Regions from separate parts of the Clostridium sp. CTA-5 genome, predicted to be linked through region 1. Evidence: riboswitches for the same ligand, from Rfam matches in the RefSeq annotation. Region 1 holds a riboswitch; the other holds the start of a gene.
What was found. A riboswitch is a leader RNA that binds a small molecule or an ion and turns the genes downstream of it on or off. The one in region 1 is predicted to bind FMN.
Positions count from the first base shown of each region.

Region 2: another riboswitch for FMN. It lies ahead of ribD (bifunctional diaminohydroxyphosphoribosylaminopyrimidine deaminase/5-amino-6-(5-phosphoribosylamino)uracil reductase RibD); the one in region 1 lies ahead of ACYUET_RS16345 (ECF transporter S component).

Region 1 covers NZ_BAAAAT010000011.1:92,307-98,739, reverse strand. The annotation lists tRNA gene ACYUET_RS16370 (tRNA-Trp) at 102-176, opposite strand; gene ACYUET_RS16365 (metal ABC transporter substrate-binding protein) at 217-1,095, opposite strand; gene tsaE (tRNA (adenosine(37)-N6)-threonylcarbamoyltransferase complex ATPase subunit type 1 TsaE) at 1,524-1,985, shown strand; gene tsaB (tRNA (adenosine(37)-N6)-threonylcarbamoyltransferase complex dimerization subunit type 1 TsaB) at 1,982-2,698, shown strand; gene rimI (ribosomal protein S18-alanine N-acetyltransferase) at 2,682-3,131, shown strand; gene ACYUET_RS16345 (ECF transporter S component) at 3,364-3,954, opposite strand; FMN riboswitch at 4,386-4,502, opposite strand; gene ACYUET_RS16340 (MATE family efflux transporter) at 4,678-6,033, opposite strand; gene ACYUET_RS16335 (DMT family transporter) at 6,226-6,433, opposite strand, start outside.
Region 2 covers NZ_BAAAAT010000005.1:320,740-327,172, forward strand. The annotation lists gene ACYUET_RS12155 (amidase domain-containing protein) at 26-1,009, opposite strand; gene ACYUET_RS12160 (DUF6398 domain-containing protein) at 1,451-2,662, shown strand; FMN riboswitch at 2,727-2,842, shown strand; gene ribD (bifunctional diaminohydroxyphosphoribosylaminopyrimidine deaminase/5-amino-6-(5-phosphoribosylamino)uracil reductase RibD) at 3,190-4,287, shown strand; gene ACYUET_RS12170 (riboflavin synthase) at 4,311-4,967, shown strand; gene ACYUET_RS12175 (bifunctional 3,4-dihydroxy-2-butanone-4-phosphate synthase/GTP cyclohydrolase II) at 4,998-6,191, shown strand; gene ribH (6,7-dimethyl-8-ribityllumazine synthase) at 6,283-6,433, shown strand, end outside.

The DNA.
Region 1 (6,433 bases):
TTAATATTACCCACTCTGCAAAATAGCTCTATAAGCCGTTTTACAAGGTAGCTTGTCTTTTAAAATAAAAAAAGCCGTAGCACAACGTGCTACGACAATTCTGGCAGGGGCACTAGGATTTGAACCCAGAACCAATGGTTTTGGAGACCACTACTCTACCGTTGAGCCATACCCCTTTAAAGACAATAATTATTATATAACATAATTATTAAAAAATCAACTGTTTTCTACAATTAAATCTGTTAATACTTCTACATTATATAAAATTAAGTCATCAAAAGACATATTCCCATCATATTTCCATAAATTCACTACTGCATATTTAGATAAATCCATACTTGTTTGTTCTGTACCATCTTTTAATATAACAAGTTTATTTTTATCCAAATTATTAATTTTTACGAATTCAGATATTTCATGATTATCAAGTTTTAATACATTTAACCCTAAATCTTTAGTTAAATAATCAAAATTATTATTCAATGTTAAAAATGTATAGCTCTTTAAACTTTCTATTTTTTTCGAATAAACTTCTAGTCTATCATTTAATTCTTTTATTGCATTATTATAATTTTCTTCATAATATTCTCTATTTTCTGGGTCTCTATCTTGAATTGCAGCTTTAACATTATATAATGCTATTTTATAAGTTTCTATCCCTTCAAAATAATAAGGATTTTCCTTAGATGATCCATTTACATCATAATTTAAAAGTCTCATTCCTCTAGATAGATTTATTATTCCAATATTACCTTTTTCAAGTTCACCAATAAAACTATTTGCCCACGGTTCAAAAGTTGTACCTGTATATATAAACAGGTCCATATTAGAAACATTTTCAATAACGTCTTTAGTATATTTAAAATCTTTAATATTCTTCTCATCTGCAAACATATATTGTACATTATGTTTATCTTTCACAATCTTTTTTACCATTTGATATTGTGGTTTATTAACTGTCATTATATTTAAATATCTATCTCTCAAATTCTTTGGATTATTTTCAGTATTCGCTAACAACGGATTAGAAAATAAACCTATTCCTAATGAAAAAGCAATTGTTATCACAACCATAACAAATGTTATCTTTTTCAAATTATTCACCTCCGAAAATTTCTTAAATTCTCTTTATTTTAATGTATATATTCTAAATTATAAAAAACTTGTTACCTATTATATTTATATTAACGAACAAACTTTATTGAAATTTATATAATTATTAAAAAATTAATATAATTTTTAGTTATTATACTAAAATATAATAATACATTACATATTCTATTATATCAATTAATAAAAAAAAGTGTATACAAATTTGTTACAATTTTATAGTATAATTCTTTTATGATTACAATAATAAAATTTTGTTTACAATTTAAAGTATAAATTTACATTAATTTTGTTTTTGTTTTATTATAAATCTTGGTTATACCTTTGCTTTTATAAAAAAATTTGGATAAAATAAAAAGATGGTATTAATTATATGTTTTTATATACTCACTTAGAAAGGAGTAAGTAATTAAATGGAATTTAATGTTTATAGTATAGATGATACTACTAAATTAGGGACAAAAATAGGTAAATTAGTGAATGCTGGTGATATAATTTGTTTGACTGGAGATCTAGGTACTGGTAAAACACATATTACAAAGGGTATAGCACTTGGATTAGATATAAAGGAAGATATTACAAGTCCAACCTTTACAATTGTAAATGAATATGAAGATGGTAGATTAAAATTAAATCATTTTGACGTTTATAGAGTAAATGATCCTGATGAAATTTATGCAATTGGATTTGATGATTATATTTTTTCTGAAAGTGTTTCTATTATTGAATGGGCAAATTACATTGAAGAAATTCTACCAGACGATTTTTTACATATAAATATAGAAAAAGATTTAAATAAAGGTGATGATTACAGAAAAATAACGTTAACACCTTATGGTAAAAGATATGAATATATTAAGGAGTTGGAATTATGATTATATTAAGTGTGGACTCATCTTCAAAAGTTGCTACTGCTGCTTTAATGGATGAAGATAAACTATTAGGAGAAATTACATTAAATGATAAAAAAGAACATTCTGTTGTATTGATGACTATAATTCAAGATTTATTAAAAAGCAACAATCTAGATATTGACGATATTGATGGTTTTGTGGTTTCTAAAGGCCCTGGATCTTTTACTGGATTAAGAATAGGAATGGCTACTATTAAAGGTTTAAGTTTTGGAAGTAATAAACCTTATGTTAGTATATCTAGCTTAGATGCACTTGCATTTAGTGTAGCCTCATTTGATGGAATTATCTGTCCTATAATGGATGCACTAAGAAATAATGTATATACTGCATTATATAAAACTTGTAATGGTGAATTAGAAAAAATAATGGATTATTCAGCTATTGATATTAATGAATTAGTTGATATGCTTAATTCTAAAGGAGAAAAAGTTATGTTTATTGGAGATGGAGTACCAAATAACAAAGAATACTTATTAGAAAATTGTTTAAATTGTAATTTTCCATCAAATCATTTAAATATAATAAGAGCTTCTTCTTTAGGAGAATTAGGAATAAAAATGCTAAAAAACGGTAACTACGATGATCCTAATTCTGCTCCATTTTATCTAAAAAAACCACAAGCTGAAAGAGAATATGAGCAAAGGATGAAACTAAGTAATGCAATTACAAACTAGTTTATTAAATGAAGAGGATATTGATGAAGTATTAGAAATTAGTTCTTTAAGTTTTTCAGTTTGTTGGAGTAAAAAATCTTATTTAGACGAATTATCTAATCCTTTAGCTACTTATATTGTTGCAAAAATTGATAACAAAGTTGTAGGTTTTGCTGGTGCCTGGCTAATACTTGATGAAGCACATATAACTAATATTGCAGTTCATCCTGATTATAGAAAACAAAAGGTCGGTTCTGAATTATTGAAAGCTTTAATTGATTATACTAAAAATAAAGGATGTAAATCATATACTTTAGAAGTACGTGCAGGAAATATTATTGCTCAAAACTTATATCATAAATTCGGTTTTAGAGAAAATGGTATAAGAAAAAATTACTATGAAGATAATAAAGAAGACGCTATAATAATGTGGCGTATAGATAAAAAACAGTAAGAATTTTTTAATCCTTACTGTTTTTCTATATATATGTTCTAATTAAGTTAATACATTTATAATCTTTTATATAATTTTTATAGAAAATTGTATCTTTAATTAATAATATCTAGTTAGAAGCATATATATCATAAATTTTTCTATATAAGTTCCTCACTATAGTTGGTGGTAGTACTATTTATAAATATTCTAAGATTTATATTAATAAACAAACTTTATTGGAACTTATATATTATTGTATTATTGTTTTCTTATTATTTTTTTGACTTCCAAAATTAGAATCAACTTTAAAAATAGAAACTGATACTTTTTTATATAAAATATATGTTAATACTGAAACTAAAATTGATTTTATTCCATTAAAAGGTAGTAATCCCCAGGTAACATATTTTAACAATTCAGCACTTTCTAAATTCATTCCATATGCTGGTAATAATAGGTATACATTAGCTAATATTCCTACTATTTCAATACAAACTCCACCTAAAATCATCCCTAATATGGCAGTTTTTTTACTTTTATTTCTATTGTACACTATACCCGCTGGTAATATTAATGATGCTCCTATTAAAAAGTTTGCAAGTTCTCCTACAAAACTGCTCTGACTTCCCTTTATTAATAATATCAATATATTCTTTATAAATTCTATTAGTACTCCTACTAATGGTCCAAATCCAAAGGCTCCAAGCAATGCTGGTACATCACTTAAATCTATTTTAAGCCATGGGAAAATTGGAATTACTGGAAATTCAAAATACATAAGTATAAGTGCTATTGCTGATAATAAAGAAATTTTAATTAATTTGTTTGTGCTTTTATTCATTTTTTGCCTCCCAAAAGATTATCTCCTCGGTGTAGCTTATTAGGTTTTTGATTTTAATATCTTATTAGCTTTATATGCTTTCTTTTTTATTCTTTAGATAATCTCTCTACATTTTTAAACTAATTTTAATATAGCTTATCCACAAATTTGACTATATAGTTTTCTAAATAATAAAAAAATCACTAAGCGACTGTGGAGCGTCGATTTTTTTTAGCCATGCACCCTTTCCAAACGTAGTGCAGGAATAATGGTGCGGCATATGATTATTTTTTATTCTTTAGTTGGTACTTATAATACCTATAAGACAAGATATTCTAGAGGTTATCCACAGATTTTAAAGTATATAATTTCCTAAAGAATAAAAAAAACCTGATGTAAAACACATCAGGGCATATACTAAAAAAATAAGAAAAAAATCTTAATTCCTAATAGGTTACCTTCTTTCATCCAGACTATACTGTTGGCTTCGGAATTACACCGAATCTGCTTAAACTAAGCTCGCGGGCTGTACCGCCAGTAGGGATTTTCACCCTGCCCTGAAGATATATTTTTAATTTTCATTACATTTTTATTATATAACTTTGTTATTATTTTGACAATACTTATATATTAATTAAAATTTTCTCATTTAAATGTAAGCTATCTTTTAAATGAATGTTTATACTACAATATCAACACTACTTTGAAAACATAGCGTAATTCTAAAATAATAACTTATTTTTATTATTCAGTTATATTTACCATCCATTTCTTAGAATACATTAATTTAAGTCCAATTATTAATCTTGCAAGCTCCTCACTTGATAATAGTAAGTAAACCCATTGTATAGGCAATTTAAAAACAAATGCTGCTATAAATCCCATTGGGACCCCGATTCCCCAAGTTCCAAACATATCTAAATATAAGGTATATTTAGTTTGTCCACCACTTCTTAAAATTCCTCCTCCAATAATCATATTTGAAACTTTAACCCATAATACTATTGCAAACATTATTAAAAGTTTAATTGTATAATCCTTCAGATCATCAGATATATTAAATATAACCACATATAATTTAGATGATATTACTAATAAAATTCCAAAAATCATTGAACCAACAAAACCTAGCTTAACAAATTTTTTCGAATATTTAAAAGCCTGTTCATTCTCATTCTTACCTAATTTATTTCCTACCATAATTCCTGCTGCAACACTAACCCCTGAGAAAAAACCTATACTTAAATTTTGTATTGGATATGTTAATGTCATTGCAGCAACTTCCGATGTACCCATTCTTCCATATACAATAGAATACATTGTTTCGCCTACTGCCCATAAAAATTCATTTATTAAGATTGGAGTACTTATAACCATTATTTTTTTTATAAATTCAACTGATAAATCAGATATTTGTTTTAATTTAAATGCTCCTGGATACTTTTTAACATACACATATATAATAATTATTAATATTTCTATAGTTCTAGTTATAGTTGTAGCATAAGCAGTTCCTTGTACTCCCATTTTATTAAATCCTAATTTACCAAATATAAAGATATAGTTTAGAAAAGTATTCATTACTATTCCAAATATTCCTGCAAACATTGGTAATTTAACATGTTCTGTACTTCTTAAAACTGATGAATACATAGTAATTAAAAGTATTGGTATATATCCAACTGCAGTAATCCTAAGATAGTCACTTCCTAGTTCTATTATTTGTATATCTTTTGTATAACAAGCTAGAACTTGATGTGAAAAAAATAATGAAAATATTGAAAATATTAATGTTATAGCAAGTCCAACAAATAAATTTCCTCCAAATGAACGTGCTATATTCTCCTTATCTTTTTTACCCCAAAATTGAGATACCATAATAGAAGTTGCTCCACCAATAGCATTTAAAGTTATTATAAAGATATTAGGAAATCTAGAGCCTAAACCTACAGCTGCGATTGCATTTTCTCCAAGTTGTCCAACCATAATTTGATCGATAATACTCAAAGAAGCTTGAAATAAACTTTGAATAGAAACTGGTATTGCGATTGCTAGCATAGCACTTAAGTATGTATTATTATTAAATATTTTCTTGACCATTTTTTACCCTTCTTCCCCTTTTGTAATAATAGTAGTACTACATGTACTACTATTATATAGTAAAACTTTCATCTTAATATGTCAATATTTTGAAGTAATTTTTTTATAAATTTATCTTATAAAAATTATAAAAGCTGTCTTAAAAACATAAAAATGTTTTTAAGACAGCCATTATTTAAAATGCTAACTTAATTATATTTCATTGCTTAAGATATTTTTATCTTTCTTTTCTTTATAAACTAAAAATATTCCTAAGCATACAAGTATTAATGCTATTAATATTTTGATATCAAATATATTTTCTCCAAGGAATATTGCAGATAATAATGCTCCAAATACAGGCACTAAAAAATTGAAAACTGATATTACTCCAACCTTATTGTATTTTAATAATTGTGTC
Region 2 (6,433 bases), on a different contig from region 1:
TATCTTTTTAGATTTAAATTTTTGTTTATAATATCTCTATATTTCTTATTTTAGGATAGATTGTAGGATAACTTAAGCTTAGAGGGTAATTTAGTTTATTATAGCTATGACAGCAATATAAATAATCGCCATTTGAAAGTGTATGTGTAATTATTCCTGAATGAGAGAATCTACCTATCTTAGGAGTATAAAATTGAATTATAGATCCTTTAGTCATAGGAGAGTCATTTTTAATTTCAATTCCTATTTTATTAGATATTAAGTAAGAATAAAGTTCTTCAACTCTAACCCAAGAGTTAGAGTATGGTTTCCAAATTTTTGTGGTTTCAATTCCAGCAAAATTTATTGATTGAGAAACAAAATTAGTACAATCTCCACCAGAGCCTTCAAATAATTTATATTGATCATTAGGGACTAAAGCAAATTTTTCAGCATATTCACATGCTAGTAATGGATTATAGTTAAACTCTTTATTTTCAGAATAAGGAGTTCTATAGAAATTGGTTGTTTCTAAAAATTTTTTATACAATCTGTCTAACACTTTAATTTTTGAACTCCAAATGTTTATTCTATCAGAATTAATCAAACTATCAATTTCAAACAGGTTTTGTTCGAATACATTTTTATATAGATAAGGTTCTTCTTCTTTATTAACAAGAAAAATGATTTTATACTTTTTATTAATTTTTTTTAATATGATAAGATATTCATCAATAGAAACTGATTTAATTCCAGTTGGAAAATTATCAAAAGAAAAAGAGTAGATATAATTAAACTTTATTTTTATTAAGTTTAAATTTTTTTCTATTACTTTATAACTGTATTTAGATTTAATTTTACTAATATTGGAGTTTGTTTTTGATATCCAAAGATGATTAAAAAATTTTTTTAAGTATAAATCGTCAAAAATAGAATCAGTTATATTAAAATTTTTTTTTAAAAGCAAATTAAATTTATCATATGGAGTAGATAATATATGATAAAATTTATGCAAACTTACAAACAACAAATATATCACCACCTATTAAGAATTATATTTGTGCTTTGGTACTTAATAGAACAACTGCTTTTTATTTTATGTTTTAAGTTAGTATTTTATTGTGATATAATTAGCACTTAGATGTATAAATTAATATTTATAATATGCATAAAAAATAAAAATAAATTGATAACATGTATTAACGTGTATAATTTTATATAATATGATATAATTTCAAGAGGATTACATTTTATCTAAAAACATTAAACCTAATGTTTTTAGATAAACAGCAATAAATTATAATATAATTAATTTTACGGTAGTTTGTGGCACTTGCACTATAGTGTAATTAAACTATATAATATAATAAGATTGAAAAACTTAAGTATATAAATTTGATTATATATTTTTGAATTGTTAAGTATAAAAATCAAATTTATTAGAGATTCTTAAAAAGGAGTTATCAGAAGAATGCAAAATTTACCTAACTCAATAGTTGGCAAGTATGAAGAAATTGTAGAAAAGATAAATAAATTTTCTAAAGAACATCTTAATCAAGAATATGAGGATATTTGTATAAAAGCTTTACAAGATTTATGCTTAAATCATGAAGATATATTAAAAAAAGGAAAGGGTTCTTCATGGGCAGCAGGCATTGTACATGCTATCGGAACAATAAACAATCTATTTGATGTTAAAGAAGAGCCATATATTAAAGCACTTGACTTATATAAAGAATTTGGAGTTAGCAGTAGTACAGGCTCAACAAAGTCAAAAGAAGTGAGAACTTTACTGAAGATGTCAAAAGAAAATGAAATTTGGATGATACACTCTGGTAAAAGTGTAGACAGTTCAACAGTAGAAAAAGAATGTAAAGTTACAGAAAAACATGAAGCTGATAAGTCAAAAGAAAAATTGCAAATTAGTGAAGAATTTTTAATAGCTCAAAAGATCATGAGAAGAGCTTGGAGTGAAAAAAATTACAATAAAAAAGTAAAATATGCAAAAGAAGCTTTAAGTATTTGTGAAAATTGTTCAGATGCTTATATAATATTATCAAAGAATAATAATTTAAGTGAAAATGAACAAAAAGAATTACTAGAGAAGGCTGTTAATGCAGGAAAGAATATTTTAGGAATAGATGATTTAAAAAATGCTTCAAGAGAAACTTTTAAAAGAAGAGAAGCTCAACCATTTTTTGGAGCTAAATATACTTTAGCAATTAAGTTATGGAAAATGGGAGAGAGAGATGGGGCAATCAAAAATGCTTTTGAACTTTTAGAATATAATGAAAAAGATAATTTAATGCTTAGAGGAATTTTATCTAGTTGGTTATTAATTGAAAAAAAATATGATGATGCAGAAAAACTTTTCAAAACATATAAGAATGATTATTTAGCAGCAGTTGTATACAGTAATGCACTATTATTATATAAGACAGGACGTATTAAGGAAGCAGAAGATATGCTAAGAAAAGCATATAAGAAAAATTCATTTGTAATACAATATATTATAAAACAAAAGAAACTTCCTAAGGTATTACCTAATATATCAAAATTCGGTAGTGAAGCTGAGGCTATGCATTATATTAAATATAGTTTAGAAGCATGGACTGATTCAGTTGAAACTATTAATTGGGTAAAAGGAATGAATATAAATTTCAAAATAGAAATGAGTAATTAAGTAAATTTTAGAATAATCTTTACATAAATCAAAAAAAGTGATAATATGAAAATATAATTAAATAAATTATCTTCAGGGCAGGGTGAAATTCCCTACCGGCGGTAAAGCCCGCGAGCTATTTTTAGCAGATTCGGTTAGATTCCGAAGCCGACAGTAAAGTCTGGATGAAAGAAGAGAATGATATATCAATCTAATTAAATTATTATTAGGTTTTTAGTTATGTTATTTAGAATGTTTTATTCCCTGAACTTAAAATTTAGAGTTCAGGGTTTTTAATTTATAAAATATTAATTTAAGCATTAGTTTATGTTATATGGAGTAGATTATTTAAAATTATTTTAAATGATGTAATCATTCATTAAATATGTTTGTTTATAGACCTCTGAAGATATTTAAAACTTCAGAGGTCTTTTTGTTTTTTTATAAAATTAGAAAAATTGAAATAGAAAGATAAATTATATCAAAATAGAGTTTAAAAAATTAAATATAGATAAAACTAAATAAGTAATATTAAAGTGGGTGAGAAGATGAATGAAAATTATATGGACTTAGCTATAGATTTAGCTAAAAAAGGTATAGGAAAAGTAAATCCTAATCCGTTAGTTGGTGCTGTGATAGTGAAAAATGGAAAAATAATAGCTCAAGGGTATCATGAATACTATGGAGGGCCACATGCAGAAGTAAATGCAGTTAAAAATTCTACTGAAATACTAGAAGGAAGTACAATTTATGTTACATTAGAGCCTTGTTATCATTATGGAAAAACACCACCGTGTGTTGACTTAATAATTAAAAACAAGTTTCAAAAAGTAGTAATAGGGATGTTAGACCCTAATCCACTAGTAGCAGGAAAAAGTATTGAAAAACTGCAAGAAAACGGTATCGAAGTAGTAGTTGGAATAAGAGAAAAAGAGTGTAAAGAACTTAATGAGATATTTATTAAATATATTACTTCAAAACTTCCTTTTGTAGTTTTAAAAAGTGCTACTTCACTAGATGGAAAAATAGCTACATCTATAGGTGAGTCTAAATGGATTACTTCAGAAGCAGCAAGAAAAGACGGTCATATATTAAGAAAAAAATTATCAGCTATTATGGTTGGAGTAAATACAATTATTAATGATGATCCAAATCTTACATGCAGAATTGATAATGGAAGAAATCCTGTAAGAATCATTTTAGATAGTAAGCTAAGAATTCCTATTAATTCTAAAGTAATAAAAAATAAAGATGCAGTCACCATAGTAGCTACTACTAGGTATGCTGACCAAATAAAGATGCAACAATTATTAAAAGAAGAAATTAAGGTTATTAAGGTAAAAGATAAAAATAAAAAAGTTGATTTAAAAGATCTTATGATTGAACTTGGAAAAATTCAAATAGATTCAATCTTAGTAGAAGGTGGAGGAAAAATTAATTTTTCTTCGTTGCAACAAGGAATAGTGGATAAAGTTAGATTTTATATTGCTCCTAAAATTATAGGAGGAGTAAACAGCAAAGGAAGCATAGGTGGAGAGGGATTTAGGAAATTAAGTGATGCTGTAAATTTAAAGAATTTAACTTATAAAAATATAGGTGATGAGATAGTTATAGAAGGCTATATAAAAAATAGTAATAAAAAATAGTAAATAAAGGGGGATTAAAAGAAATGTTTACTGGAATTATTGAAGAGGTAGGTAGAGTAGAATCACTTAATTTAAATAGTGGTTTTGGATTAATAGAGATTAATGCAAATAAAGTATTAGAAGGAACTAAAATAGGCGATAGTATAGCATCAAATGGAGTATGTCTTACTGTTTTAGAGATGACTAGTTCTTCATTTAAAGCTAATATTATGGGCGAAACTTTAGATAAGAGTACTTTAGGAAATTTAAAAATTGGAGATAAGATTAACCTTGAAAGAGCTATGAAGTTAGAAGATAGGTTTGGAGGGCATATTGTAAGTGGACATATAGATGGTATTGGTAAGATAGTATCAATTGACAAAAAAGAAGATGGTACATGGTTTACAATATCATCATCCAAAAATGTATTGAAGTACATAATATACAAAGGATCCATATCAATAGATGGGATAAGCTTAACAGTAGCTTATGTAGATGATAATACATTTAAAGTATCTGTAATACCACATACATTAGAAAATACAATTTTATGTGATAAAAAGTTAGAATCACTTGTTAACTTAGAGTGTGATGTAGTAGGAAAATATATAGAAAAGTTAATACCTAAAAAAGATGAAGCAGAAAATGTTCAGAGTAAAAGTAATATAACCTTGGAGTTTTTAAGAGAAAATGGGTTTTAAATAAAAAAATATTTTTATGAGGTGAGAAAATTGAAATTTAGTAGTGTAGAAGAATGTATAAAGGACTTTAAAGAAGGCAAGATGGTAATAATTGTTGATGATGAAGGTAGAGAAAACGAAGGTGATTTAGTAATTCCAGCAGAAAAAGCTACAGGAGAAAATATAAATTTTATGATTAAATATGCAAAAGGGCTTTTATGTGCACCAGTAGAGGAGGAGATAGCTATTAAATTAGGATTAAATCCGATGGTAGAAAATAATACAGATAATCATGAAACAGCATTTACAGTATCTGTTGATTATATAGATACAACAACTGGAATTTCAGCATTTGAGAGAGCGCATACAATAAATAAATTAGTAGAAAGTAATAATCCGAATGATTTTAGAAGACCAGGCCACGTATTTCCACTTATTGCGAAAAAAAGAGGGGTACTTGAAAGAATAGGACATACAGAAGCTTCAGTAGATTTATCAAAACTTGCAGGATTTAAAGGAGCAGCTGCAATATGCGAAATAATAAAAGATGATGGAACAATGGCACGAAGAGACGATTTAATTGAATTTTCCAAAGAGCATGATATTAAAATCTTAACTATAGAATCTTTAATAAAATATAGATTAGAGAATGAAAGTATTGTAAAAAAAGAAGTTGAAGCAAATCTTCCAACTAAATTTGGAGATTTTAAAGTAGTAGCATTTAAAGAAAAAGGGACAGAAAAATGTCATTTAGCTTTAATTAAAGGGGACATAACAAAAGAAGAACCAGTACTTGTTAGAGTACATTCAGAATGTTTAACTGGAGATAGTTTAGGATCAAGAAAATGTGATTGTGGAGAACAATATGAGGCTTCTATGAAAATGATAGCTAATGAAGGAAGCGGAATACTTTTATATATGAAGCAAGAAGGAAGAGGAATAGGACTTTTAAATAAATTAAAAGCATATTCACTTCAAGATGAAGGATTAGATACAGTAGACGCAAACTTAGCATTAGGATTTGCACCAGATTTAAGAGATTATAAAGCAAGTTCTGATATGCTAAAGAATTTAGGCGTAAAAAAGATAAGACTGATTACTAATAATCCTGAAAAAATAGAAGGACTTAAAGAAAATGGAATTGATGTTATAGAAAGAGTTCCAGTTGAAATGCCATTAAATAAAAGTGATGAATTTTACTTAAAAACTAAAAAAGAAAGAATGAATCATTTATTAAATATATAAATTTCACTATATTTTTAGTGAACGTTGATATTTTAAAACATAGAAATAAATTAAAAATAATTAAAATTATAATAAATTGGAGGAATGAAAAATGAATACATTTGAAGGAAAATTGGTTGCAGAAGGATTAAAATTTGGAATAATAGTGGGAAGATTTAATGAATTTATAGGAAGTAAACTTTTAGATGGTGCATTAGATGGTCTTAAAAGACATGGAGTTAATGAAGAAGATATAGATATAG